DNA from 4 places in the Streptosporangium sp. NPDC050855 genome. Region 2 is predicted to be linked to each of the others. Evidence: riboswitches for the same ligand, from Rfam matches in the RefSeq annotation. Region 2 holds a riboswitch; each other region holds the start of a gene.
The links. Region 2 has a riboswitch for cyclic di-AMP ahead of ACIBCT_RS07170 (C40 family peptidase). Riboswitches for the same ligand answer to the same signal wherever they lie in the genome.
Positions count from the first base shown of each region.

Region 1 (5,752 bases), on a different contig from region 2:
CGCGCGTGTGGACGCGTGAGAACGGGCGTGGGAAGGCCGCGCGTCAGGGTCCGTGGACGACGCCGTGGGGACCGGACGACGCCATGGGGACGAGGAGGTCCGCGGGAAGGTCCACGCGCCTGAAGGCCCGGGGGGCGGAAGGCTCGGGGCAGGAGGCCCGGGGGCGGGGTCGCGGCGAGGGCTCATGGAGGACGCCGCGCGTGCTGGAGGCCGGGTGCGAAGCCGTACGCGAGAGGGCGGCGGGAGGCGCGTGTGCGGGAGCCGGGGGCGGGGGCCGGGGGGCCGGTGCGAGGCCGGCGTCCCGAGGGCCGTGCCTTGAGGGGCGGACCTTGAGGGGCGGGCCTTGAGGGGCGGGCTCGAAAGGCCGCCTCCGAGGGCAGCTTTCGAAGGGCCGGACCGGAAGGGCCGCTTTCGGAGGACCGGGCCGGAAGGGGCTCGCGTCAGGAACCTCGCGTCAGGGATCACGGGGTCGGGGTCGGGATCGGGATCGGGATCGGGATCACGTCGTGTCGCGTCGCGTCGACGACCCTGGTGTCGCGGGACGCGCGCGAAGGCCCTCGCACGAAGAACGGGACCGGCGGTCGAACCACCGGTCCCGTCTCTTCGGGGGAACTACTTGATCTTCACGACGACCGTGTCGGCCACCTTGTCGTGCAGAGCCTGGTGCAGGGGCTGGTCCCAGAGCAGCCACAGGACGTTCAGGAGGGAGAAGATGCGCACGATCCAGTTCAGGAACGGCACCCAGGACAGGAACTGCGGGCCGAAGAACACGCCGGCCCGCTTGAGCGCGACGGCGTTGCTGAGCCCGCCCGGCGGCACGACGTTGCCCACGGGCACGATCTTGATGCCCATGACCATCTTGCCGACGGTCTGCCCGCTCCTGGTCGTCATGAAGAACTCGTAGGCGAAGTACAGCGCCGCTGCGAGCAGGGACGTGAGCAGGGTGGCGAGGAAGAAGCCGCCTCCCGCGTCCAGGGTCCCGGTCGTGCTGTCGAAGCTGGGGGACGTGACGATGACGGCGGCCAGCACGGCGCTGATGATGAACGTCGGGATCCCCAGGATGATCCCGTCGATGAGCCGTGCCACCAGACGCTGCCACCACTCGGCGAGCGGCGCCGGAGCGCCGGGAACGCCGCCGTAGGGCTGTCCGTAGCCCTGCTGGCCGTACGCCGGCTGACCGTAGCCCTGCTGACCGTAGTCCGGCTGCTGGCCGTACCCGCCCTGCTGGCCGTAGCCCTGCTGACCGTAGTCGGGCTGCTGGCCGTACCCGGGCTGGGACGACTGCTGCCCGTAGCCCTGCTGGCCGTAGCCGGGCTGCTGGCCGTAGTCCGGCTGCTGTCCGTAGCCACCGGTCGCGCCCTGCTGGCCGTAACCCGGCTGGCCGTAGCCGCCCGTGCCACCCGTGCCGCCCTGCTGGCCGTAGCCGGGCTGCTGGCCGTAGTCCGGCTGCTGCCCGTACCCGCCGGTGCCGCCCTGCTGGCCGTAGCCGGGCTGGCCGTAGCCGCCCGTGCCGCCGGTGCCGCCCTGCTGGCCGTAGCCCGGCTGCTCGTGGGAGGACTGGCCGTAGCCGGGCTGCTGCCCGTACCCGCCGGTCGAGCCCTGCTGGCCGTACCCCTGCTGCTGGCCGTAGCCCTGCTGGCCGTAACCGGGCTGCTGCCCGTAGCCCTGCTGGCCGTAGCCCTGGGCCTGTCCAGGACCGATGTTCGGCTGTGAGGCCTCCGACCGATATCCCACGACCGTTATGTCGGGGTCGAGTTCACCAGCGGCTCGACCCGCGTTGTGCTGTCCGTATTCAGGCTGCCCCGACGGTGTGCGATCGCGGTCGGGATCATCCTGTGGATACGGCGGCTGTCCGGTGCTCACCGCGTCACCTCACTTAGACTGCGCATGTGGCAGATGTCAGACTCACATGCTTGCTGCAGCACAAGGTATCGACATAGGCAACAACAGTCACCTTTCCGTTGTGTCAGCTCTAAAGTCACTCACGTCGGGCTCACGTGTCAGATGCAGCAGCATCCGCGTATTGCCCAGGGTGTTGGGCTTGACGTGCTCCAGATCCAGGAACTCCGCGACGCCCTCGTCGTAGGAGGCGAGAAGTTCGGCGTACACCTCCGGGGCGACGGGGGTGCCCTGGATCTCCAGGAACCCGTGCCGGGCGAAGAAGTCCACCTCGAAGGTCAGGCAGAAGACGCGGCGCAGGCCGAGTTCGACGGCGGTGCGCAGCAGCGCGGAGACGATGCGGTGACCGATCCCCGCCCCCCGGCGGGCGGGGTCGACGGCGACGGTGCGGATCTCGGCCAGGTCCTCCCACAGGACGTGCAGCGCCCCGCAGCCGACCACCTCCCCGTGCTCGTCGGTGGCGACCCAGAACTCCTGGACGTCCTCGTACAGGGTGACGGTGGCCTTCTCCAGCAGGCGCGGTCCCGCGCCGCCGTAGGTGTCGACCAGGCGCCGGATGGCGCGGACGTCCGGGGTGCGGGCACGCCGGACGGTGACGCCGGCCGCCCCCGGCGGCCCCTCCCGCTCCGTGCCGGTCCGGGATTCACCACCGCTTCCTGCCTCGGCGGGGGCGCGCACGACCGGCGCCGGAGACTGTTCCGCAACCTGCTCCATGACCGATCAGCGTACGTCCTCGCCGTCCCCCCATTACGGCTCACCCCTAACTCGCGCACCACCCCCCCTCTCGTGACCCTTGGTAGTCCCATTACCACGCTGGGCATCGGGAGTCGAAGTGTGTCGCATTTCATCTTCGGTACGGTCCCGGAGCTGGGCGGACCCCCTCGGGCCCGATGAACCCCTGGGCAAAGGGCCCGTAAAGGCCTCAGTGATCATTTTGAGATGTGATCCGTCCGTGACATTTCAGTTGCGAAACCTCTACTGAATTCGAAGTTCTGGTTGAGCAGGAACCAAGGGTGGACTAATCTCCGTCCTCGATGTCAGAGATGTGAAAAGCCTGACCCGCCGAATCTCCCGCAGGGAGAACCGGGGACCCACCCGAGTCCCCCGGGGTGAATCCGAGTGCCACCGGCGCACCCGGTAGGGCTGCCCTCCGGCCCGAACCCGTCAGCTAACCCGGTAGGCGGCCGAGGAGAGGAGTCCATTGGTGAAGCGCACGCGCGACCGCGGAGGAGACCAGGCGGGTGGCGACGCCCACCGTCCACGACGCGCGCCGCGAGGGCTCCGCCACCGCATGGTGGTGATCGGCCTGGCGTTCGCCACCCTCACCCTGGGCACCCCGCTGGTCGCGGCCTCCGCCGACCCCGAGCCCAGCCTCAAGCAACTGGCCGCGCAGGCCGAGAAGCTGCACAACGAGATCGAGACGCTCGCCGAGCAGTACAACGGCGAGCGGGTCAAGCTCAAGCAGGCGCAGCGTGCCGCGGAGAGCGCCAAGAAGACCCTGGCCACCAGCGAGTCCGAGCTGGCGGCGCGGCGGACCAAGGCCGCCCTGCTGGCACAGAGCAGCTACATGTCGGGCGGCCTGAACGCCGGGCTCACCCTCACCCAGACGTCCGACCCCGACAACTTCCTCGACCAGGCCACCACCAGCTACGCCCTGCAGCAGCAGCAGAGCGAGGAGGTCGCCCAGGTGGGCCGGGCGATCGAGGCCGCGGAGCGGGCGCAGGCCGGTGCCAAGGCCAGGACCTCCGAGGTCAAGAAGCTGCTGACGGAGATCGGCGCCAAGCGCGCCAAGATCGAGCGGCTGGTCGCGCGGGTGGAGAGCGACCTGTTCAAGGAGGTACGCGCCCAGGCCATCGGCAACCGTGGCGCCCGGGTGAAGGTCGACGCGCCCATCGTGGGCAGCGGCAAGGGGGCCGAGGCCGCCCGCTGGGCGCTGACCCAGCAGCTCAAGCCGTACGTCTGGGGCGCCGAGGGGCCCGACTCCTTCGACTGCTCCGGGCTGGTCATGTGGGCCTACCAGAAGGTCGGGATCAGCCTGCCGCACTACACCGGGGACCAGTGGACCGCGGGCACGCGCGTCTCCCGGAGCGAGCTGCGCCCGGGCGATCTCGTCTTCTTCTACAGCGACCTGCACCACGTCGGGATCTACATCGGCGCGGGCCTGATGGTCCACGCCCCCCGGACCGGTGACGTCATCCACATCACCACGATCGACAACCGGCCCTTCGTGGGAGGCGTGCGCATCGCCGGCTGACCGCCACCACCCGTTCGACGCGTCCCGCGCCCACCCGGCGCGGGATCGAGCCTCGGCCGAGGACGGACGGAGCGGGCGGCTGAATCCGGGCGGCGGCCGGCTAGATCAGGCGGCGGCGGGCCGCCCAGGCCACGGCCTCGATCGCCGTGGCGACGCCGATGCGGTCGCAGATGCCCCTGAGCCTGCGCCTGACGGTCCGGCCGCTGATGTCGAGCCTGCGGCCCACCCTGTCGACGGTGACGCCCTTGGCGAGCTCAGCCAGCAGCACGAGGTCGTCGGCGCTGAGACCGATATCGCCCATGCCCAGGGGGCTGTCGCCATGGCGCGAATCCACTTCCGGATATGCCATCAAGAGTCACTCCCCCCACTCTGGAAACCGGGCCTAAGGCACCATGAATGAATACCGCCCGCCAGGAACGGTAAACGCCTTGTTCAAAGGTCGTCAAGTTCCGCCCTTCATGGCGTTGCCGCACTATTGACATAGCAGGCCATACGTGAAGTACTCATGATATGTCAGCGCCTTTGCGGTTAAGTCATGATCTGCCTCGGGCGTGGACCCGTAACCGTCCCCTGGCTGCGGCGACCGGCATCTTCACAGAACAAGATTTTGCCGGATCGGCAGGTCCTGCGGCCCTCCGGACGCCGGGTTCGCGACGCGCGTACAGGCCCGTATTTTTCGGGAAATCGGCCCCTGTTCCGCCGGTGCGGCGGTGGTCACGTCCCTCGCCGCCTTGACGGCGTGACGTAAAAACCATGAAATGGTGGGCCACCTCGGCTCTTTGCGGCATTTGCGGAGTTTCATGCACGGCCATCCGCATGCCGTAATATCGGGCGTGCTGGAAAGGGAGTTTCTACACCATGCGGAAACTCGTCCGCATGGCACGAAGGGACGCGAGCACCGCCGTTTCCGGGGGCCGGGATCCTGCCCTTCCGCTCCCGGCTCCCCCGCGCCTTACGGGCACACCTCCGGCCGCGGGAGCGTGGCCGCCGCCGATGCGCGACGCCCGGCCGGTGGGTCGCCGTCCGGGCCGTGTCGCCCCGTTCCGCACCCCTGGAGCCCGGATGATCGACGGGAGGCCCGGGGCGCCGTGGCGCCGGGGATGCCGTGGGTGCCTTGGGTGCCGTCCGAGGGCCCGAAGGCGCGCTTCCGCCCGGGCGCGGCACAGCGCCCGGCCGGGGACATGATCGTGCTCCGGGCGGTGGTACCGGACCCGGCCGTGGTCGGGCCCGGTACCACCGCCCGGCGGGGACGTCGTCTCGCGTGACCCGGTGGCCGCGCGTCGGTCAGGCCCGGCCCGACGGCTTGACCAGCGGGAACAGGATGGTCTCGCGGATGTTCCTGCCGGTGAAGGCCATGATGAGGCGGTCGATGCCCAGCCCCATGCCACCGGTGGGCGGCATGCCATATTCCAGGGCGGTGAGGAAGTCCTCGTCAAGCTGCATCGCCTCGACGTCGCCGCCCGCGGCGAGCAGGGACTGCTCGGTGAGACGACGGCGCTGCTCGATCGGATCGTTCAGCTCCGAGTAGCCGGTGCCGAGCTCGGTGCCGAACCCGATCAGGTCCCACTTCTCGGTGAGGAGCGGGTTGTCGCGGTGGTT
Region 1 is NZ_JBITFY010000008.1:259,115-264,866, forward strand. Features, by position in the region: gene ACIBCT_RS18355 (RDD family protein) at 613-1,734, opposite strand; gene ACIBCT_RS18360 (amino-acid N-acetyltransferase) at 1,951-2,613, opposite strand; cyclic di-AMP (ydaO/yuaA leader) riboswitch at 2,950-3,098, shown strand; gene ACIBCT_RS18365 (NlpC/P60 family protein) at 3,104-4,153, shown strand; gene ACIBCT_RS18370 (LuxR C-terminal-related transcriptional regulator) at 4,254-4,454, opposite strand; gene lysX (bifunctional lysylphosphatidylglycerol synthetase/lysine--tRNA ligase LysX) at 5,438-5,752, opposite strand, start outside.
Region 1: it holds a riboswitch for cyclic di-AMP, as region 2 does, so the genes downstream of both, ACIBCT_RS18365 (NlpC/P60 family protein) here and ACIBCT_RS07170 (C40 family peptidase) in region 2, are expected to answer to the same signal.

Region 2 (5,752 bases):
CTAGCAGATCTTGTGGACCCAGCCGTGCGGGTCGGGGCGGGACCCGTACTGGATGCCCACGAGTTCCTCGCGGATCTTCGAGGTGACCGGGCCCTGGTTGCCGTCGCCGATCGTCCAGGCGCGGTCGGCGCCCTTGACCGCGCCGACCGGGGTGACGACCGCGGCCGTGCCGCAGGCGAAGACCTCGGTCAGCTCGCCCGACTCGCAGCCGCTCTGCCACTCCTCGATCGACAGGCGTCCCTCCTCGGCCCGCAGGCCCAGGTCACCGGCGAGGGTGAGGATGGAGTCGCGGGTGATGCCGGGCAGGAGCGTCCCGGTCAGCGCCGGGGTGAGCAGGCGGTCGCCGTAGACGAAGAACAGGTTCATCCCGCCCATCTCCTCGACGTGACGGTGCTCGACCGCGTCCAGCCAGACCACCTGGTCGCAGCCCTGCTCGACGGCCTGGCGCTGGGCCACGAAGGCCCCGGCGTAGTTGCCGCCGCACTTGGCCGCCCCGGTGCCACCGGGGGCGGCGCGGGTGTACTCGGTGGAGAGCCAGACCGAGACGGCCTTGCCCCCGCCGAAGTAGGCCGCGGCCGGTCCGGCGATGACCATGTACCGGTAGGTCCTGGAAGGGTAGTTGACACCGAGCGCGGGCTGCGTGGCGATCATGAAGGGGCGCAGGTAGAGGCTGTGCCCCGGGGTGGTGGGGACCCAGTCACGGTCGGTCTGGACGAGCAGCTCCAGCGACTCGACGAACGTCTCCTCGGGCAGCTCGGGCATGGCCATCCGCAGCGCCGAGGCGTTGAACCGGGCGGCGTTGGCCTCCGGCCGGAAGGTCACGATGGCGCCGTTCTCCTGGCGGTAGGCCTTGAGACCCTCGAAGAGCTCCTGCCCGTAGTGGAAGACCGAGGTCGCCGGGTCGAGGACGAGCGGCCCGTACGGGGTGAGCCGGGCGTCGTGCCACCCCTCCCCCTCGGTGTAGTCGATGGAGATCATGTGGTCGGTGAAGACCTGGCCGAACCCCGGGCTCGCCATTACCTGCTCACGCTCGTCCGTGGTGCGAGCGTGGTCGGAGAGCTGCACGTCGAAGCTGAGCTTCTGAGCGGTGGTCATGACGCGGATCCTTCTCTTGGTGTCTGGCTTACCCTTGCGTCCATTCTGCGTTGGACCGGGTAACGGGAAACTACTGCATCGATAGCGAAAACCGTCAGCGGGGCGGAAAACCAAAACGCGCCCGGCGGCTCGGTGAGCCGCCAGGCGCGTCTGGGTCGAGGTGGGCGGCTTCCTCAGCCGGCTACTCGGGCGGTGATGTCGTCGCCGATCTCGCGGGTGGTCCGGCCGGTCCGGCCGGTCGGCCGCTCGGCCAGGTCGTCGGCGACGGCCCGCTCGACCCGGACGGCCTCGGAGTCCAGGCCCAGGTGGTCCAGGAGCATGGCGACCGACAGGATCGTGGCGGTCGGGTCGGCCTTGCCCTGGCCCGCGATGTCGGGGGCGCTGCCGTGGACCGGCTCGAACATGCTCGGCGCGGTGCGGTCGGGGTTGACGTTGCCGCTGGCCGCCAGGCCGATGCCACCGGCGATCGCCGCGCCGATGTCGGTGAGGATGTCACCGAAGAGGTTGTCGGTGACGATCACGTCGAAGCGCCGGGGCTGGCTGACGAAGAACATCGAGGCCGCGTCGACGTGGCAGTAGTCGGTCTGGACGTCCGGGTACTCCCGGCCGACCCTCTCGACGGTGCGGGCCCACAGGTCACCGGCGTAGGTGAGCACGTTGGTCTTGTGGACCAGGGTGAGCCTCCTGCGGGGACGCGACAGCGCCTTGTCGAAGGCGTAGCGCACCACGCGCTCGACGCCGAAGGCGGTGTTCAGCGACTCCTGGGTGGCGATCTCCTGCGGGGTGCCGTGACGCATGACGCCCCCGGCTCCGGCGTACGGGCCCTCGGTGCCCTCGCGGACGACGATCATGTCGATGTCCTCCGGCCGGACCCCGCCCAGCGGGGTCTCCACCCCGGGGAAGAGCTTGACCGGCCGCAGGTTCACGTAGTGGTCGAGCCGGAAGCGGAGCTTGAGCAGCAGGTCGCGCTCCAGCACGCCCGGGGGCACGCTGGGGTCGCCGACCGCCCCGAGCAGGATCGCGTCGTAGCCGCGCAGCTCCTCCAGGACGACGTCGGGCAGCGTCTCACCGGTCTCGTGGTAGCGCTTGGCGCCGAGATCGTAGGTGGTGGTCTCCACCTTCGTGCCGACCGCTTCGAGGACCTTCAGCCCTTCGGTGACGACCTCGACCCCGATCCCGTCCCCGGGGATGACCGCCAGGCGGATGTTACGCGAATCCATGGGGTCACCCTACCGGGCCGTCTCGGTGCTTGAACACCGGTCTCACGCCTCGGACGGAATTTCCCTCGGGTACATCTGATCGCTTTGCCCGTCTTTATCCTATGTTGACCGTTTCGCGAGGTTTCGTTATGGTCCTCACCGTTCACGTTGATGCCTAATTCGTACGGATCATCCCTTATCGATGCGTACGGAGCCGGGGAACCACTCTTTCCGGGATCGTCCCGGGCCCCGGGAACCCCGCTCCCGACCGGAGCGCGTTCCCGGCCGCCCGCGACGGGATCCCTCGGGGCGAATCGGCGCGCCCGCGCGCCGTAGGGCGGCCTCCACGCCCGAGCCCGACAGCTCACCCGGCAGGCCCTATGGAAGGAACGACCCTGTACGGCAAGATCTGTTCGCGCGTCGCGTCCGTCCTCGTCGCCGGGACCGCGGTGTTCGCGACCCCGGCCACCGCGCTGGCCGCCTCGCCCTTGCCCGCCCCCGCGCCTCCCGCGCTCGGCATGCCCGCCCTGAAGGGCGCCCTGCGGGCCGCGTCCCTGCGTCCCGCCTGGCAGAAGGCCCTGAGCTGGGCCATGTCCAAGCGCGGCACGCCGTACGCGTGGGGCGGCACCGGCCGCGGCGGCTTCGACTGCTCCGGGCTGATGCTCCGCGCCTATGGGGCCGCCGGGATCGCGCTGCCCCGCATCGCCTCCGAGCAGTACGAGGCGTTCTCCAGGAAGATCGCCTGGAAGGACCTCAGGCCCGGGGACCTGGTCTTCTTCCGGGGTCTCGGGCATGTCGGAATGATCACGAAGCCCGGGTACATGGTGCACGCCCCGCGGAGCGGGGACGTGGTCAAGGAGGAGCGGCTCGCCTCATGGCGGCACGCCTCCTTCGTCGGCGGGGTGCGCCCCGACCCCGAGGGGGTCGAACTGGCCGAGCGGATCGAGCACGCGACCGGATCCGCCGTCGGCGGGTGAGCCCCCGCGGCTCCGCCGCGAGCGTCGCGGAGCCGTCCGCCCCGGCCGGCCCGGCCCGGACCGGCGCACGGCCGTGATCGGGCAGGTGGCCGGCAGGTGGCCGGCAGGTGGCCGGCAGGGTCAGCGGGTGGGCGCGCCACCGTTGTCGCGGCGGTCCAGGGCGGTCTGGATCGCGTCGGCCGCCTCGTCCTCGTTCTCGTCCGGGCGGTTCCAGGAGTACATCTCGTACATGGTGAGTCTCGTTTCGGTCGCGGGTGAGCTGTGAAGGTGGCCGAGACTCCGGTCAGGACTCGGACCGGGCCCGATGCCTCGGTCCGGGTCACGGACCGGTGGGCGGAGGGCTCGGAGCCGGCGATCGCCACGGCACCGTGGCGGGCCGCCGGCCTGCCCTGTCAGGCCCCGCCGCGGCGGGTGCGGAGTGCGAGAACACCCGGCGCATCTCCATCAGGTTACCCGGTGACGAAAGGGTCGTCTCGCCCCGCGTACACACTTCTCACATGTCGAGACGGCGAGCGGGTGCCGGCCCGGTCCCGGACGGTCCGTCCGGGAGCGGGCCGCGGCGCGCCGCGGCCACCCACGAAGGGGACCCGGCGGACCGGGACGGTCAGTCGGTCAGGTCGACCGAACGGCCGCTGTCGGCGCCGATCTCCGCGCCGATCTGGTCGACCACGTCGGCCGGGATGGCGGTGTCGACGGTGAGCGCGATCAGGGCCTTGCCGCCCTTGACGTCCCGGGCCACCTGCATCGAGGCGATGTTGATCGAGTGGTCGCCCAGGATGCGGCCGACCACGCCGACGATGCCGGGACGGTCGGTGTAGGTGAAGAACGACAGGTGGTCGGTCGGCTCGATCTCCATCTGGTAGCCGTTGACCTCGACGATCTTCGTGATCTGCCTCGGCCCGGACAGGGTGCCGGAGACCGAGACCGCGCGGCCGTCGGCGAGCACGCCGCGGACCGTCACCACGTTGCGCCAGTCGGGGCTCTCCGAGCTGGTGATCAGCTCGACCGTGACACCGCGGTCCTTGGCCAGCAGCGGGGCGTTGACGTAGGTGACCGAGTCCTCGACCACGTCGGTGAAGACGCCCTTGAGGGCGGCCAGCTCCAGCACCCGGACGTCGTGGGAGGCGATCTCGCCGCGCACCTCGACGTCGAGCCTGGTGGCGACCTCACCGGCGAGCGCGGTGAACACCCGGCCGAGCTTCTCGGCCAGCGGCAGGCCCGGCTTGACGTCCTCGGCGACGGCGCCGCCCTGGACGTTGACCGCGTCCGGCACGAACTCCCCGGCCAGGGCGAGCTTCACGCTCCGCGCGACCTGGGTGCCGGCCTTCTCCTGGGCCTCGTGGGTCGAGGCGCCCAGGTGCGGGGTGACCACGACCTGGTCCAGCTCGAAGAGCGGGCTGTCGGTGACCGGCTCCTTGGGGAACACGTCGATGCCGGCGCCGGCGACGCGGCCCTCCTTGATCGCGGAGTAGAGGGCGTTCTCGTCGATGATCCCGCCTCGGGCGACGTTGATCAGGCGCACGTTCGGCTTGACCTGGTGCAGCTCCCGCTCTCCGATGAGGCCGATGGTCTCCTTGGACTTGGGCAGGTGCACGGTGATGAAGTCGGCCTCGCGCAGGGCCTCCTCCAGCGAGACCAGGCGGACGCCCATCTGCGCGGCGCGGGCCGGCTGCAGGTAGGGGTCGTAGGCGATCAGCTCGACGCCGAACGGCTGGAGGCGCTGCGCGACCAGCTGGCCGATCTTGCCGAGGCCGAGGATGGCGACGACCTTCTCGTCCAGCTCCACGCCGGTGTACTTCGAGCGCTTCCACTCGCCGCCCTTGAGCGCGGAGTGGGCCTGGGCGACGTTGCGGGCGGAGGCGAGGATCAGGGCCACGGTGTGCTCGGCGGCACTGGTGATGTTGGAGGTGGGCGCGTTGACGACCATGACGCCGGCCTTGGTGGCCGACTCCACGTCGACGTTGTCCAGGCCGACGCCGGCGCGGGCGACCACGCGGAGCCGGGGGGCGGCGGCGATCGCCTCGGCGTCCACCTGGGTGGCGCTGCGCACGATCAGGGCGTCCACGTCCGCGAGGGCGGGCAGGAACTGGGCGCGGTCGGCGCCGTCGGTGTGGCGGACTTCGAAGTCCGCGCCCAGAACCGCGAGACCGGCCTCGGAGAGTTCCTCGGCGACCAGTACGACGGGCTTGTTCACAGGCAGATCCTTACTAGGCGGTGAGGTGCACGGACCTCACGTAGTCTATCGGCGCTTGTGAACGCGTTCACGAGTGTCCCGCGATCCGAGACGGGGTAGGCCGTGACCGGGGGGCGCTACCCGCCGTCGTCGCATCCCATGCCTGCAAAATTCAACTTGGTATTGATCCCAAGAAAACTTCGCGATTACCCTGATAAGCCGTGGTCCACTACCTATCGTTCCTCATATGAGCATCGGGAACCCCGCTCTCGGCACCGTGCTCGCCCAGCACGGCGAGCCGCACCGGC
Region 2 is NZ_JBITFY010000002.1:438,528-444,279, forward strand. Features, by position in the region: gene ACIBCT_RS07160 (branched-chain amino acid aminotransferase) at 1-1,095, opposite strand; gene ACIBCT_RS07165 (3-isopropylmalate dehydrogenase) at 1,269-2,315, opposite strand; cyclic di-AMP (ydaO/yuaA leader) riboswitch at 2,457-2,687, shown strand; gene ACIBCT_RS07170 (C40 family peptidase) at 2,675-3,271, shown strand; gene serA (phosphoglycerate dehydrogenase) at 3,876-5,465, opposite strand; gene ACIBCT_RS07180 (hypothetical protein) at 5,692-5,752, shown strand, end outside.

Region 3 (5,752 bases), 360 kb from region 2:
GGAGACGCTGATCTCCGGCACCAACGGCCACGCGGCCCTCTACGCCGCCGGCCCCACGATCGTCCTCACAGTGCTGGCGCGCCCGGGGACCAACCTCGGGCTGCTCAGGCTGGAGGGCAGGAAGACGGCGGCCCGGCTGGCCGCCATCACCTCGCGTACGTCGATATCCCAGTGAACATCCAGTGAGCGGAGGCAGGAATGGGCAACATGGACATCTCTCTCAAGGAGATGATGGCGATCGACGGCGCCATCGGCGCGGTGATCGTCGACTACGGCAGCGGGATGGCGCTGGGCGCGCTCGGCGGTTCCAAGGACCTCGACCTTCAGGTGGCCGCGGCCGGCAACACCGAGGTCGTCAAGGCCAAGATGCGGACCATGGACTCGCTCGGCCTCAAGGACGGCATCGAGGACATCCTCATCACGCTCGGTACGCAGTACCACGTGATCCGCCCGCTCACCGGCCGGAACGGCAAGGGTCTCTTCATGTACCTGGCCCTCGACCGGAACCGGTCCAACCTGGCGCTCGCCCGGCACACCCTCCGGAGCATCGAGGAGAAGATCGAGGTCTGAACCTCCCGGCGCGTCCCGGGCGCACGTCCCGGCGGTCTGGGTTGCGGCGGTCTGGGTTGCGGCGGTCCGGGTTCCCGGAGCCCGTGTGCCGTCGGGTCGTTCGTCGACGGGTCGTCCGTCGGCGGCCGGGCCCCGGGGCGTACGGTCCCGGGCCCGGGACGCCGGGTCCTCAGCGTGCCGCGGCGGCGGCCTGGTCGGCGGAGCCGGTGAGCTCCTCGATCGCGTCGGCGAAGGCCGTCCAGAGTTCGCGGGGCAGGTCGTGGCCCATGCCGGGGAAGGTGAGCAGGCGCGCGCCCGGGATCGCCTCGGCCGTGGCGATCCCCCCGGAGACCGGGACGAGCTGGTCGTCCTCCCCGTGCAGGACGAGGGCCAGCACCGTCAGCTTCGCCAGCAGCGGGGCGCGGTCCTCGGAGGCCATGATCGCGGCCAGTTGCCTGGCGGTGCCCGGCGGGTCGTAGGCCCTGTCGTAGCTCAGGGCGGCGACCCTCGCGATCCGCTCGCGGTCGGCCGGGTAACCGGGTGAGCCGATGACGTCCCAGGTCGCGACGGCCCGCCGGATCGCCGCCTCGCGGTCGGGCGAGGGCGGCGACATGAGCGCGGCCATCGCGGCCTCGGTCGGGGGCGCCGCCCGCGGGCTGGGGGTGGACATGATCGAGGTGAGGCTGCGCACCCGGTGCGGGTGGCGGATCGCCAGCGACTGCGCGATCATCCCGCCCATCGAGACGCCCACCACGTGCGCGGAGTCCAGGCCGAGTGCCTCCAGCAGCCCCGCGGCGTCGTCGGCCATGTCGCCGACCAGGTAGGGGACCCGGCCGTTCCAGCCGGGTCCGGGTGCTCCGGCCTCGTGCAGGTGGGTGCTCTCACCGACGTCACGGTTGTCGAAACGCACCACGTGGTGCCCGCGCCCGGCGAGCAGCCCGCAGAAGTCCTCGTCCCAGTGGATCATCTGGGAGCCGAGTCCCATGATCAACAGGAGCGGGCGGTCCTCGGGGGAGCCGAAGGTGTCGTAGGCGATCTCGATGCCGTTCGCCCGGGTTCGCAGAGTCGTCATGGCACTCCTACCGTGTTGATCCTGCGAAACAGAATGCCATTCTGTAGAGGATCCGGCACCGGCGGGGCCGGTCGCGACGACCGGCTACCAGACGACGGCGCCCGGCTCCCGCACGCTCAGCCCGGCCGCGGAGAGGGCTTCGGCCATGACCTTGGGCTTGGCCGACATCGGCGCGGCGCTCACCTGCTCGGTCCCGGTGACCTTCTTCGGCCGTCCGGACTTGGCCAGCACGGTCTTGGGCGGATCGGCCGGGTTGGGGTCCTTGCGGCCCCAGGCACCGGTGGAGAAGGCCACGGGGTGGTTCTTCCTGCCCACGCCGTCGCCCCACCGGGTGATCACGTACTCGACGTCGATGTGGCCCATGCCACCGTTGCCGTCCACACCGAGCGTGCCGGCGTTGAAGGTGCCGCCGGTCAGGTCGGCGAAGGTCTTGGCGTCGATGTCGAGCATGATGCCGCGGTTGGAGGGCACCCCGGGGCCGCGGTCGCCGACGAAGAACTTGGCCCGCTTGCCCTTGTAGAGGATGTAGCCCTCGGTGAGCAGCGGCCAGCTCGGGCTGGCGATCATGCCCTTCTGCATCGGCTTGCCACTGGCCGGCAGGCCGGTGTCCCCGGCGCGGCCGGAGGAGTCGTCCCAGAAGTAGGAGGCGCGGGTGGATCCGTGGAGCAGGACTGCCTCGACGCCGTCCTCGGGGCCGCTCACCGCGGAGGTGGTGGCGGCGGCGAGGGACGGAGAGGCGGGGAGTGCGGAGGCGACGCCCGCGGAGGCGAGCACGCTCACCCCGACGAGGGCGGCTGCGGCCAGGCGGTTCTTGTGCATGCCAAAGAAGAGGTTCATGGGGGAAAGGCTCTTTCGCGAGGGAACGGGGCTACCGCGTGCGACACGCCGAAAAGGGGCGCACGGGCGAGGGCGCGCTGTCGGAGAAAAGGCGTAACCGGACGAACCAGTCGTTACGCAGAGCGCTGCCTGGAAATGCCGCGATCAGGCGCGGCGCGAAAGGTACGGGGGATGGGGGACGGGGGGCAGGGGAAGGTTCAGGTGGTCGGCGCGGACAGGGGGTGCACCGACGCGGTGACGCGGTCATCCATGAGGGGGTCTCCTCTCCATCTCGTCTACCGGGTTAGCTGACGGGTTCGGGCGGTGGAGTTGCCCTACCGCCGCATGAGCGGCGGATTCACCCCGGAAAATGGGTCCCCGGTTCCCGCGGCATCCGGCCTGCGGGATTCGACGTCGGGCGGTCGCTCCCTCTTGTGAAGGGCAGGTCACCGGCCGATAACAGGGGACACTACCCACGAGAACCAGACAAAGCAAAGCAAAGACCACGAAAACCCCAGAAGATCTACCTTGTTGGCAAAAAGTCCCCTAAAGCACTCAACATCCAGGATTGCTCGGACGGGCGTCTCGCGGCCCCACAGGCCCGCCCGCTACGGGGATCGCGGCCCCCCGGCCCCGGGACGGCTCAGTCCCACCAGAACGACCAGGCGTTCCTGCCCTTGATCTGCTCGGCGTAGTCGATGAGGGTCCCCGCGCCCTGGATGATGCTGTCGGGGCAGAACGTCCAGTGCTCCGCGGCGACCTGCAGGGCGTGCTCGAAGGTCGTCGGCGGGGCCGCCACGCTGACGTCGAGGGTGTTGAACCCCATCCCGACCACCCGCACCCCGAACCTGTCCTCCCAGCTGCGCACGACGGCCGCGAGCGGGACCATCCACTCGTTGTGGTTCAGCGCGCCCTGCCAGCCCATGACGGCCAGGGCGTCGGCACCGCGGTCGACCGCGACGAGCCCGAGCGGCGTCCTGCGCTCGGCCACCATCCCCGCGTACCAGTCCGCGACCACCCCGGGGTCGGCGGCGAGCCTGCCCGCGGGGGCCGGGCCGGGGCACTCCGGGCCGAAGGGGTCGAGCAGTTCGAGCTGGTCGACGTGGGCCCTGGCGATCCAGTCGGACCACACCTCGGCCATGAACGCCTCGACGTGGTAGTTGTCGATCTCGGCCGCCGCGTCCGGGGCGATCTGACCGGCCGACCAGGGCTGGACGGAGTCCTCCAGCAGCACCGGCCACAGCCCCGACCGCTCGTGCTCGGCCCGCAGCCGCGCCCAGTACTCCCCCGAGACCGTCACCTCGCTGAGCCAGAAGGCCGGACGGTGACGGATCGCGAGCTGAGCGTAACCGGGGTCGGGCCAGACCAGCTCACCCGGCGGCAGGTCCACCGAGAGCCTCCTGCCCTCACCTCCGCTCATCCCGCGAGCTCCGTCGGCTCCGTCGGCGAACAACTGGCGCAGAACGGGCGGAAGCTTCCCCTGCTCGCAATCGTTCATCTCTACCGATCCGATCCTGACCACGGATCAATTTTGGCCTGTCAAGCACCCCGAGGGACAGTTGTGCCCTGGACCGAGCAAAAATTAGAGGAAGATCCATGCCGCTCGACGGCCGTCCGGTAGAGGACGTTATGCTGCTCGATGGCCGCGAGAAAGCGCTATCCACTCCCTTGACCTGGTATTCGGCGTACCGGATCATCCCGGGAGGACCGGCGGACGGCCGGGTACGACCGATCACCGACCCCGCTGCGTGAGGAGCCCCTTCCATGACCGACCTGGTCACGCTCGGCGAGAGCATGGCACTGTTCAGCGCGCGGCGCACCGGCCCGCTCAGGCACGCCCGCGACTTCGGGCTGGGCGTGGGGGGCGCGGAGTCGAACGTGGCCATCGGCGTCTCCCGGCTCGGCGGGCGCTCGGCCTGGATCGGCAGGGTGGGCGACGACGAGTTCGGGGAACTGCTCCGCTCGACGCTGGCGGGCGAGGGCGTCGACGTACGGGGGATGCGGGTCGACCCGGACACGCCCACCGGCCTGATGATCAAGAGCAGGCGCACGGCCGAGGTGGTGGACGTGCGCTACTACCGCTCGGCGAGCGCCGGATCCCGGCTCTGCCCGGCCGACCTGGACACCTCGATGATCCGTTCGGCCCGCGTGCTGCACGTCACCGGCATCACCCCGGCCCTGTCGGCCTCCGCCGCCGAGGCGGTCCGGGCCGCGATCGCCGAGGCCCGCGACGCGGGGGTGACCGTGTCGATGGACGTCAACTACCGCCGGGCACTGTGGACGCCCGCCGAGGCGTCCGCCGTGCTGCGGGAGATCGTCCCGACGGTGGACGTCATGTTCGCGACCGAGGCCGAGGCCCGGCTGGTCGTGGAGGGCAACGACCAGCTCGCCCTGGCCCGCGCCCTGGCCGACCTCGGCCCGCGCCACGTCCTCGTCAAGCGCGGCTCGCTGGGCGCGATGGAACTCTCCGACGGCGTCGTACGGCACGCCGAGCCGCACCGGGTCACCGAGGTCGACCCGGTGGGCGCCGGGGACGCCTTCGCCGCGGGCTGGATCGCCGAGACCCTCGCGGGAGCCGATCCACAGGAGCGCCTGGCCACGGCGTCGGCCGCCGGGGCCTTCGCGGTCACCGCCGACGGCGACTGGGAGAGCCTCCCCCGCCGCTCCGACCTCGGCCTGCTGCGCCCGTCCGGCGACGCGGTCAGCCGCTGAGCGGCCTCACCGCGCCGACCGGCACCGACCCGCACCGACCCGCACCGACCGGCGCCGACCGGCTCGTCGCGCCGTACGACGCGAAGGGCCCGCGACGGCTCGTGAGGCACCCCTACGGCTCGAAGATCACCAGCGGGTGCCGCCAGGACATCTCCAGCACGACCCGGCACACCTCCCCGGCCCGGGGGAAGACCGCGCTCATCAGCACGAAGTCCTCCCCCACGCTCAACGGCTCGGACCACGGCGAGGTCGCGTAGTTCTCGGCGGTCAGGTCGGGGAAGACCGACGTCAGCTCCTCGTAGAAGGCCGCCACCTCCGGGCTCGGCTCGCCGCAGGCGATCTCGCTCCCGGTCCGGAGGAGGTACCGGCGGAGGGCCTCGGCCGCGGTGAGCGGTTCGGTTCCGAGCCAGACTCCGAGATCAAAACTCACACCGCGCCCTCGCCGTCCTCGTCTCCGCCGTACCTGCCCGGCCGTCGGATCCTACGTGCCCCGCGGGCGCCCGATATGCGCGACCGGCACGGAAGCGTCAGCCCTTGCATACCGGCTCCGGTCCGGCGGTGATCCTGTCGGTGGCGGGCCATAGGGTGGCGGCATGATCATTG
Region 3 is NZ_JBITFY010000002.1:78,415-84,166, forward strand. Features, by position in the region: gene ACIBCT_RS05450 (roadblock/LC7 domain-containing protein) at 1-175, shown strand, start outside; gene ACIBCT_RS05455 (hypothetical protein) at 199-570, shown strand; gene ACIBCT_RS05460 (alpha/beta fold hydrolase) at 740-1,621, opposite strand; gene ACIBCT_RS05465 (hypothetical protein) at 1,706-2,458, opposite strand; cyclic di-AMP (ydaO/yuaA leader) riboswitch at 2,716-2,861, opposite strand; gene ACIBCT_RS05470 (DUF4253 domain-containing protein) at 3,081-3,857, opposite strand; gene ACIBCT_RS05475 (sugar kinase) at 4,202-5,149, shown strand; gene ACIBCT_RS05480 (hypothetical protein) at 5,262-5,579, opposite strand; gene ACIBCT_RS05485 (putative quinol monooxygenase) at 5,743-5,752, shown strand, end outside.
Region 3: it holds a riboswitch for cyclic di-AMP, as region 2 does, so the genes downstream of both, ACIBCT_RS05465 (hypothetical protein) here and ACIBCT_RS07170 (C40 family peptidase) in region 2, are expected to answer to the same signal.

Region 4 (5,752 bases), on a different contig from region 2:
AGCCCCCGCAGCAGGCAGGCCGCCCACTTCAGGTAGGAGTCGGAGTCGGCCACGGCCAGGACCTTCAACGAGAACCTCCAGCCGGGGGTGTCTCCCCCGGTGTCGTACGTGGACAGGGAACGCGGCACCGCAGGCGCTCGCGGGTGGCCGATCCCCGGGCTCCGGGCCGCGGGGATCGTGGCGTCACGGTGTCATCGCGTCACGGCCCGATGGCTCCCGGGCCCGGGCGGGCGGTTCATGGTCCGGCGACCCCGGTGTCGTGATGGGCGAACATCGACAGGTGGGAGCGGAGCGAGGGCGCCGCCTCGGCCGTCCACCACTCGTCGGGCACGTCCACCGTCCGCACGGCCACGCCCCGCGCCGAGAGCAGGATCCGCAGGGAGGTGACCGCGGTGGACGGCAGGCTCAGCACCCGCTGCTCGGCGGCCAGGCCGCGCAGCGTCAGCTCCGCGGGGATGCCGCCGTCGTAGACGGTGATCCCGCGCTGCTCGGCGACCCGGGCCAGGTCGCCCGGGTCCTCGCGGCGGTGCGGGAAGTAGGCCACCGGCCCGTCCGCGCCCAGCCCGGCCAGCCAGGTGAAGTAGTGCTCCCGGTGGATCAGGCCGTTGCGGACCAGCGAGGTGCCCAGGACCACGGTCCGCTCCTGCGGGCGGGGCCTGCGCAGCGGCTGCGAGCGCAGCCAGGCGAAGTCGTGGGTGACCAGCTCGATCCCCCTGGCCCGTACGGCCTTCGCCAGGTCGGGGGCGACGGGCAGCGCGGTGAAGATCGAGAGCCGGCCGGAACGGGCGGCGGCGCGCAGCCGCAGTCCGGCCGCCACGCCCAGGACGGTCCTGAGCCGCCCGGCCCCGCCGCGTGCCCGCAGCAGGGGCGTGCCGGGCCTGCCGGTGATCAGCTCCAGGAGCCTGATCGTGGCCAGGCCGTCGTCGACGATCACGACCCGGCCGGGAGAGGCGGTGAGCCAGCGGAACTGGACCTTGCCGGAGAAGGCGTCGCCCAGCGCCCAGGTGCGTCCCCGGGGCGGCCGGGGCATGTCCGGGCGGGCCTCGGCGAGTTCGAGGCCCTCGGGCAGCCCCAGGCGTCTCAGCTCGCGTCCCGTCACCGCCAGGGGGCGCAGGCCCGCCCTGGGCACGAGGTGGCCGCGGGGGCCGAGCAGCCCCGCGTGATGGGCCTCCACGGCGCAGAGCATCTGCAGCGGAGACTCCACCCAGGCGACGGCCGAACCCTGCTCCCGCGCGTGGTCTCGGCCGTCCTCCACGCCGGGCGATGACCCGTTCACGACCGCCACACCGTAACCCGGTGGCCTTACCGGTCCGGGAACTGCGGGTGAACAGCGGACCACGCGCGCCAACTTGTGATCTTGCGTGGCTTCGCGCGGGGCGCCTGGCCGTTCCGTACACTGCCCGTACCTGAAGATCCACGCCGGGCACCGGCGGGTCGGCCGCGCGGGCCGCAGGGCCGTGCGGGAGCGGAGAGGGGCGAGCCATGTGGACGGCCGAGGACGTTCCCGACCTGACCGGCCGCACGGCCGTCGTCACCGGGGCCAGCGGGGGCATTGGCCTGCCGACGGCGCTGGAGCTGGCCAGGCACGGCGCCCGGGTCGTGCTGGCCGCCCGTGACCCCGGGCGGGGCAGGGCCGCGCTGGAGGCCGTCAGGGCCGAGGTGCCGGGGGCCCGGGTGGAGGCGGGGGCGCTCGACCTGGCCGACCTGCGGTCGGTGCGCGCCTTCGCCGAGACCGTCCGCGAGCCGCTGGACCTGCTGATCAACAACGCCGGGGTGGGGCTGATGCCCCGGGGGACGACCGCCGACGGCTTCGAGACCCAGTTCGGCGTCAACCACCTGGGGCACTTCGCGCTGACCGGCCTGCTGATGCCGCGCCTGCTGGCCGCCCCGGCGGCCCGGGTGGTCACGGTCTCCAGCGACGCGCACTCCGTCGGGACGATCGACTTCGACGACCTGGGCCTCGAACGCCGGTACGGCAGGTTCTCCTCCTACGGCCGTTCCAAGCTGGCCAACCTGCTGTTCACCCTGGAGCTGCAGCGCCGCGCCGACGCCTCGGGGGCGACCCTGCTCAGCCTGGCGACCCACCCGGGCACCACCGCGACCGGGATCCTGAAGACGGGCGTGCTGACCCGCCCCCTCAACGCCCTGATGCGCCTGGTGCTGCAACCGGCCGCCAAGGGCGCCCTGCCGTCCCTGTACGCCGCCACCTCCCCCGAGGTCACGGGCGGGCAGTACATCGGCCCGGGGCCGAAGGTGCTGCGCCCCTCGGCCCGGGCGACCGACCCGGAGGTGGCGGCGCGGCTGTGGGAGGTGTCGGAGGAGATGACCGGCGTGCGGTTCGGGGAGACCCGGCGGCTGCCGTGAGGGGTCGCCTCCCCGCTTGAACAGGGCATTGAGGAGGTTTTGAGAAGACTTTAGGAAAGATCGTCCGCCGCCCCCGCAGTTTTTACCATCGAAGGCCAGTTCGACAAAGGCGGTAGGTAAAGAGCCGCCCGGGGACCGGTCCTTCCCGACCCGTGACCACCGGGCCGGACGGCGGGCGGACGCGGGCCCGATCTCCGGATCGCCGGGGACACCGGGCTTTCCGGTCACCGCCCCGAAGAGGTCCGGGCGACGGCGAGGGCATGGGACGACCCGCGGGGAGGGTGATCCACTCCCCTCCCGGGGGCGCGGAACGGCATCCTCTACCCCTCTGACCAGGCGCTATCACCATGAGAAGGCAATGTGTCCTGCTTGTAATCGTCTGACCGGATGACGTAGGTTCATCCCGTTCATGGCAAATGTCTGGGTCTACCAAGGTCTGAGCATTGCCGTCACATTGCCCGACCGCGTCTCACCTGGGCGGACCCCCTCCGCCCCCGGTGAGCACGGCCGCCGAATCCGCGAGGTCTGCGGAACCGGGGAACCACGTTCCTGGGGTGAATCAACGCATACGTGCGTCGTAGGGCACTTCCCAGCCCGAACCCGTCAGCTAACCCGGTAGGCGGAATGGAAGCGACGCAAGGAGTCGAACCCCCATATGACCGAGCACCGCTCCACCCCCACCCCCATCATCCCCCGCCTGGCACGAATCGCCCTCGGCGCCTCCATCGCACTGACCGCGGGAGTCATGGGCCCCGCCGCCCAGGCCGACGGCCACGGCGCGCTGAACACCCCGCCCGCCGACACCAAGACCGCCGAGGTCTCCTCGGACTCCGGGTCCGCCAGGACCCCCCTGGAGGTCGTGGCCCAGCGGCTTCCCAAGGTCACGGCCGCGCAGGTGCTGAACCTGGCCGCCCAGCAGATCGGCGTCCGCGAGAACTCCATGGGCGGCGGGACCAAGTTCCACCAGTGGTACATGTCCTCCCCCCGCGCCCAGGAGACCGCCGCCCGCGACGGAGGCAACATCTACGGCTACGCCAACGCCCCCTGGTGCGCGATGTTCGTGTCCTGGGTCGGCGAGATGGCGGGCATCCGGCCCACGATGGGCTGGGACGCCTACACCGTCACCCACGCCAAGTGGTTCGCGCAGAACGGCCACTGGGGCACCACCCCCACCCCCGGCGCCGTCGTCTACTTCGACTGGGAGGGCGGCAAGAGCATCGACGGCATCGACCACGTCGGCTTCGTGAAGCACGACAACGGCGACGGCACGATCACCACGATCGAGGGCAACACCGGCAACGGTAACGTCGAGCAGCTCGTCCGGCCCATGTCCGAGGTCGCCGGCTTCGGCTACCCGGTCTACGCCGGCTGATCCGGCCCCGGCCGGCACCGGCCGGCACCGCGACTCACGCGGCTCACGGACTCACGCGACGGGGTCCGCACCAGGACCCTGTCAGGGTACGTGTCAGACCCCTCGCGCCCCCTCCCCCCTTCCCCTTCACACCCCCCGTCCATCCGCCCGTCGTCCCGGCCAGGCCGGGAGACGGGCCTCGTCATGCCTCCGGCGCCCGCCCGTCCCGCACGAGGGCTCCGATCGCGTACGGGCCGGCGTCTCCGGCGTCCCTGCATCTCCGGCGTCCCTGCATCTCCGGCGTCTCTGCGTCTCCGGCGTCCCCGCGTCCTCCGTGTCTCCCGCGCGGATGCCGTCCCGCGCGCGGGTGCGGCCGCGCGCCGGGCACGATCACCGCCCGGCCCCGCCACGGGCCGTCGTGTGCCGCAGCGTGCCGTCACGAGGCGGCGTATGCCGTCACGAGGCCGCGTACACGACCGGACGTCGCGCACGGTCACGCGCGGGGTCCGCCGCGCGGTGGTCCCGTCCGGTGCCGGTTCGTGGTAGGAGCGCGAAATGCCCTGACTGTATGCCCGTGTGATGGGAGCGCTCCCAAAACCCCATATGGGATGTATATCACCATTTAGGCGCCCCAGGACCCTCAAAACGCCTTCCATGTAACGGTTGAGTTTCGGTCTATTGACGTCCTGGTTGCCCATCGTCCACTCTTCGTGGGAGCGCTCCCAAAGCACATTGAGGAAAGACCGCATCGTGAGGCCGCGTTTGTCGGGGACCGGTACGCGATGTCACCTCCCAATGATTCGGGCGACCACCTGAGAGGGGTCCGGAATGTTGAACAACAAGCGGCAGGGCAAGCTGGCCGCCGTAGCGGTCATGGCGGCCACCGCCCTGGCCATCACGTCGTGCGGTTCCAGCGAGCCCGCCAAGCCCGCGGCCGGCGGTTCTTCCTCCGCCGCCGCGGCCGAGCCGGTGACGATCACCGTGCACACCTTCGGAGGTGGCGAGAACTTCGGCTATGACAAGGCCGTGGAGACCTGGAACGCCGCTCACCCGAACATCCAGGTCAAGTACCAGAACCTGACCGACCGGTTCGAGGACGTCTACCTGCCGCAGCTGCTCCAGCGTCTGCAGGCCGGCAGCGGCGCCGCCGACATCATCGCCCTCGACGAGGGCGCGATGGGCCTCATGAAGGCCCGTCCCCAGTTCTTCACGGACCTGGCCCAGTACGGGCTGGACAGCCGCAAGGCCGACTTCCCCGCGGCGAAGTGGGACAACGGCATCAACGCCGACAACAAGCTCTTCGCCCTCGGCACCGACATCGGCGGCATGACCATGTGCTACCGCAAGGACCTGTTCGAGAAGGCGGGCCTGCCCACCAACCGCGAAGAGGTCGGCAAGCTCTGGCCGGACTGGGCCGCCTTCATGGAGGTCGGCAAGAAGTTCCAGGCCGCCAACCCCGGCAAGAGCGACCCCAAGTTCCTCGACGGCCCGAACACGCTCTACAACGTGATCCTGTCGCAGGAGGCGCCGAAGAACGGCAACGTCGCCTACTTCGACAAGCAGAACCAGCTCGTCATCGAGACCAACCCCGCGATCAAGACGTCCTTCGACACGGTGAAGAGCTTCAGCGAGGCGGGCCTGACCGCCAAGCTCGCGTCCTTCACCCCGCCGTGGAACGCCGCCATCAAGAAGGGCGGCTTCGCGACCATGGGCTGCCCGGCCTGGATGCTCGGTGTGGTCTCCGGTGCGGCCGGTGAGGGCAACAAGGGCAAGTGGGACGTCGCGGCGGTGCCCGGCGGTGCCGGCAACTGGGGCGGCTCCTACCTGGCCGTGCCCAAGCAGAGCAAGCACCCCAAGGAGGCCGCCGAGGTCCTGAACTACCTCACCGGCAAGGAGGGCCACGTCATGGCCTTCCAGGAGGCCGCGGCCTTCCCGAGCTCCATCCCGGCTCAGCAGGACCCCGCGGTCGCGGACCTGAAGAACGAGTTCTTCAACGACGCGCCGACCGGCAAGATCTTCGGCGAGTCGGTCAAGGAC
Region 4 is NZ_JBITFY010000007.1:310,819-316,570, forward strand. Features, by position in the region: gene ACIBCT_RS17010 (DUF6716 putative glycosyltransferase) at 1-128, opposite strand, end outside; gene ACIBCT_RS17015 (hypothetical protein) at 236-1,276, opposite strand; gene ACIBCT_RS17020 (oxidoreductase) at 1,483-2,364, shown strand; cyclic di-AMP (ydaO/yuaA leader) riboswitch at 2,863-3,001, shown strand; gene ACIBCT_RS17025 (CHAP domain-containing protein) at 3,020-3,736, shown strand; gene ACIBCT_RS17030 (ABC transporter substrate-binding protein) at 4,544-5,752, shown strand, end outside.
Region 4: it holds a riboswitch for cyclic di-AMP, as region 2 does, so the genes downstream of both, ACIBCT_RS17025 (CHAP domain-containing protein) here and ACIBCT_RS07170 (C40 family peptidase) in region 2, are expected to answer to the same signal.